2 regions of the Streptosporangium longisporum genome follow, and region 2 is predicted to be linked to the other one. Evidence: predicted binding sites of a transcription regulator. Region 2 holds the regulator's gene; the other holds the start of a gene.
The links. The regulator HspR, encoded in region 2, represses chaperone genes until heat shock. The targets are predictions, from matches to a motif close to ANTTGAGTCNNNNNGACTCAANT.
Positions count from the first base shown of each region.

Region 1: lon (endopeptidase La) is a predicted target of HspR. The motif match lies at 1,414-1,436, and genes of this name have one in related genera.

Region 1 is NZ_BAAAWD010000032.1:38,483-40,878, forward strand. Features, by position in the region: gene ABD832_RS41045 (sensor histidine kinase) at 1-1,185, opposite strand, end outside; gene lon (endopeptidase La) at 1,449-2,396, shown strand, end outside.
Region 2 is NZ_BAAAWD010000006.1:1,114,748-1,117,143, reverse strand. Features, by position in the region: gene clpB (ATP-dependent chaperone ClpB) at 1-1,176, opposite strand, end outside; gene ABD832_RS09165 (heat shock protein transcriptional repressor HspR) at 1,297-1,644, opposite strand; gene dnaJ (molecular chaperone DnaJ) at 1,647-2,396, opposite strand, start outside.

The DNA of each region.
Region 1 (2,396 bases), on a different contig from region 2:
GTGTCCCGCCGGTCCCGGCCGGTCGGGGGAGCGGTGCCCGGCGGTGTTCGTCACCTGGACGCGCAGCTCGGCGCCGGAGCGGACGATCGTGATCGAGACGGTGGACCCGGGCGCGTGCCGCATGGCGTTGCTGAGCGACTCCTGGGCGATCCGGTAGGCGGACAGGCTCACCGCCGTGGGCAGGCCGGTCAGGTCGCCGCCGAGGCGGAGCGTCACGGTCAGCCCGGCGGAGCGCGCGGTGCCGACGAGCTCCTCCAGGCGGCCGAGGCCCGGCTGCGGCGCGGTGTCGCCGTTCTCGTCGCCGTCCCTGAGCACGCCCAGCACGCGGCGCATCTCGTTCATGGCCGTGAGCGAGAGCGTGCGGATCTGCCCGAGCCCCTCCTCCAGGCGCGCCGCGTCCCCGGCCGCCTGCAGCGGGACGGCCTCCGCCTGGATGGCGATCACCGACATGTGGTGGGCGACGACGTCGTGCAGCTCCCTGGCGATCCTGGCCCGCTCCTCCAGCACGGCCTGCCCGTCCAGTGCCTGCCTGCTGCGCCGTTCCTCCTGGGCGAGCCTGCCGAGGGCCAGCCGCCGGGCGCGGACGTTGTGACCGAACAGGACGGTCACGGTGAGGACGACGGTGACGACGGCCAGCGAGTCGGAGTGGATCGTCAGGGCGCCCAGGACCGAGATGATCCACACGCCGAGGGTGATCCGCCGATCGCAGCGCACCGCGACCGAGTAGACCACCAGTATGAACATGACCGCGGCGGCCGAGGTGTACGGAATGCCGAGGAACTGCCGGGAGATGTCCGTGCCCAACGGCATCAGCAGCGCGGCCGACCGCCAGGCGGCCAGGGGCCAGCGGTGGCGCAGCGCGAGCGGCAGGGAGAAGGCCGCGGCCGCGAACGCGAGCCCCTGCACGTCCATGGGGGAGTGCGTCTCGGCCGCGAGCTCCTTGAAGCGGACGAACCCCGTCTGGAACAGCAGGAAGGTCAGGGCCAGGTCGGCCAGCAGGACCAGGTCGACGGTCCGGAACGGCAGTACCCCCAGGAAGTGGGGCACCCGCGCGTTGAGCCGGCCGGTCCGGGGCCGGGCCGGATCGGGCACCCCGGTCACCGCCGCCTCGACGAGCGGGCCGATCAGCCGCAGGACGCCCTGGCGGGCCGCACGCGCACGCTGCCGGGGAGGACGGGAGGTCACCCGGCCAGCTTAGGCAGCCCGGCCACGCCCCGCCTCACCCCGCAGGGTGACGCCGCAGGTCACCCCCTGGGGTGAGAGGACCGGCCACCCCGGTGCCTGTCTGGGTGAGAGTGGTGGCTCACCCCTCGCTCCCCGGATCGAGGAGAGGACCCGATGGCCCGTGATTACATCATTACGATCGCTCACAGTGAACACGCTCATCCTCGGGAACATTCTGAGGCTCCCATTAATTGAGCCTGTATAACTCAACCCTTGGAGTTCACATGAGTGAGAGCTTGATCCTCCCGGTCCTGCCGCTCGACGACGAGGTCGTGCTGCCGGGCATGGTGGTCCCGCTTGACCTGTCCGAGCCCGAGGTCCGGGCCGCGATCGACGCGGCGCAGGCTCTCGCTGAGAACAAGCCCGAGGTCCTGCTCGTTCCCCGGATCGACGGCCGGTACGGTTCGGTGGGCGTGCGGGCGATCGTCGAGCAGGTGGGCAGGCTTCCCGGTGGGGAGCCCGCGGCCGTGGTGCGGGGTGCCGACCGGGTGCGGGTGGGCACCGGCACGACCGGCCCGGGTGCGGCCCTGTGGGTGGAGGCCACGGTCATCCCCGTGATCGCGGCCGGTGAGCGGGCCCACGAGCTCGCCAAGGAGTACAAGGCGCTGGCCACCACGATCCTGCAGAAGCGGGGCGCCTGGCAGGTCGTCGACGCCGTCAACCAGATGAGCGACCCCTCGGTGCTGGCCGACAACTCCGGCTACGCCCCCTGGCTGACCACCTCGCGCAAGGCCGAGATCCTGCAGACCGCCGACCCGGCCGACCGCCTCGCGATGCTGGTCGAGTGGTCGCGCGAGCACCTGGCGGAGCTCGACGTGGCCGAGACGATCCGCAAGGACGTCCAGGAGGGCATGGAGAAGCAGCAGCGCGAGTTCCTGCTCCGCCAGCAGCTGGCCGCGGTCCGCAAGGAGCTCGCCGAGCTCAACGGCGACACCTCCGGCTCCGAGGAGGAGGACTACCGCGCCCGCGTCGAGGCCGCCGACCTGCCCGCCAAGGTGCGCGAGGCCGCGCTCAAGGAGGTCGACAAGCTGGAGCGGACCTCCGACCAGTCTCCCGAGACCGGCTGGATCCGCACCTGGCTCGACACCGTCCTGGACATCCCCTGGAACGAGCGGACCGAGGACTCCTACGACATCGCCGCGGCCCGCGCCGTCCTGGACGCCGACCACACC
Region 2 (2,396 bases):
GTCGATCGCCTTGTCCGGCAGGAACCGGGAGGTGATGTAGCGGTCGGAGAGCGCGGCGGCGGCCACCAGCGCGCCGTCGGAGATCTGCACCTGGTGGTGCGCCTCGTAGCGTCCCTTGAGGCCGCGCAGGATGGCGATGGTGTCCTCGACGGTGGGCTCGCCCACGTAGACCTGCTGGAAGCGCCGTTCCAGCGCCGGGTCCTTCTCGATGCGCTCGCGGTACTCGTCCAGCGTGGTCGCGCCGATCATGCGCAGCTCGCCGCGGGCCAGCATGGGCTTGAGCATGTTGCCCGCGTCCATCGCGCCCTCGGCCGCGCCCGCGCCGACCATGGTGTGCAGCTCGTCGATGAACGTGACGACCTGGCCGTTGCTCTCCTTGATCTCGCCGAGCACGGCCTTGAGGCGCTCCTCGAACTCGCCGCGGTACTTGGCCCCGGCGACCATGGCGCCCAGGTCGAGCGCGATCAGGCGCTTGTCCCGCAGGCTGGAGGGCACGTCCCCGGCCACGATCCGCTGGGCGAGCCCCTCCACCACCGCGGTCTTGCCGACGCCGGGCTCGCCGATGAGCACCGGGTTGTTCTTGGTACGGCGGCTGAGCACCTGGACGACCCGCCGGATCTCCGAGTCACGGCCGATCACCGGGTCGAGCCTGCCCGCCCTGGCCTGCTCGGTCAGGTCGATCCCGTACTTCTCCAGCGCCTGGTAGGTGTCCTCGGGCGTCGCGCTGGTCACCTTGGCGTGCCCGCGCACCTTCTCGAAGGCGTCCAGCAGGGCGGACGGGCTCGCGCCGGCGGAGGTGAGCAGCCGGGCGACCGGGCCGCCGTCGGTGGCCAGGCCGACCAGCAGGTGCTCGGTCGAGACGTACTCGTCCTCCAGGCTGCGGGCCCGCTGGGCCGCAGTGTTCAGCACGGTGAGAAGCTGCCGCGAGCTCGACGGCGCGCCGACCGTGGAGCCCTGCGCCTTGGGCAGGGCGGCCAGCTGGGTCTCGGCCTCGGTCCGGAGCTTCTTCCAGTCGGCGCCCACCGCCTCCAGCAGGGGCACGGCGGTGCCGCCGCTCTGGGCGAGCAACGAGGTGAACAGGTGAGCCGGGGCGACCTCGGGGTTGCCTTCTGCGGCCGCCCGCCGGATGGCGGAGGAGACCGCCTCCTGGCTCTTCTGAGTGAGCTTGTAGTCCATGCTTACCAGGCCTTAGTGCTTGACGGCGGCGCCGCGCGCCGCGGGTGGGACGCTGCTGTCCGGTCTCCGGCACCGCGGCGCGCCGCGGTGGTTCGCCGTGCGACGGGACGGACGGGACTCTCAGGCGGGGGGCAGCTGGTACTGGATCAGGGCGCGGATCATGTTCATCTCCGCGCGGAGACGGTGGTTCTCGTCGCGCAGCCGCAGGGCCTCGTTCTCGAGGGCCAGGATGCGCTTGATGCCCGCGAGGTTGATGCCCTCCTCCTGGGAGAGCCGCTGGACCTCGCGGAGCATCACGATGTCGCGGGTGGAGTACAGGCGCCCGCGTCCCGCCGTACGGCCTGGACTGACCAGGCCGAGACGGTCGTACTGGCGCAGGGTCTGCGGGTGCAGACCGGACAGCTGGGCGGCCACTGAGATCACGTAGACGGGTGTGTCGTCCGACAGATCGAAGTAGTTGGCTTCCATGGCTACTCGCTTCTGGCCTGTGCGATCAGGTCAGCCCGCGGGTCACCTCCCGAGGTGGCGTCGCGGAACTCCTCCAGAGCGCCTCTCGCCTTGTCCTCGAGCTTGCTGGGCACGAGGACCTCGACCGTGGCGAGCAGGTCGCCCTTGGTGCCGTCCTTACGGGTGACGCCCCTGCCGCGCACCCGGAAGGTGCGGCCGTTCGGGGTGCCCTCGGGGATGCGCAGGGTGACCGGCATCCCCTTGAGGACCGGCACCTTGATCTCGGCGCCCAGCGCCGCCTCGGTGAAGGTGACCGGGACGGTGACCGTCAGGTTCTCACCCGTCCTGCCGAACACGGAGTGCGGCTTGACGTGGATCTGGACGTAGAGGTCGCCGGCCGGGCCGCCGTTCTCGCCGGGTGCGCCCTTGGCCTTGATCTTGATGCGCTGTCCGTCGGCGACACCGGCCGGGATGCGCGCCTGGATCGTGCGGGTGCTCTTGCCCCGCCCGCTGCCGTCGCACACCGGGCACGGGTCGTCCACGAGCAGGCCGCGGCCCTTGCAGTCGCGGCACGGCTCGGAGAAGGCGAAGTTGCCCAGGTTGCGGCTGGCCGCCCCGGTGCCCTCACAGGTCGGGCAGACCCGCGGCGTGGTGCCGGCCTTGGCGCCGGTGCCCCCGCACGCGGTGCACGCGGAGGAACTGGTCAGGCGGAGCGAGACCGTGGTGCCCTCGACCGCCTCGGAGAAGTTGAGGGTCACCTCGGACTCGATGTC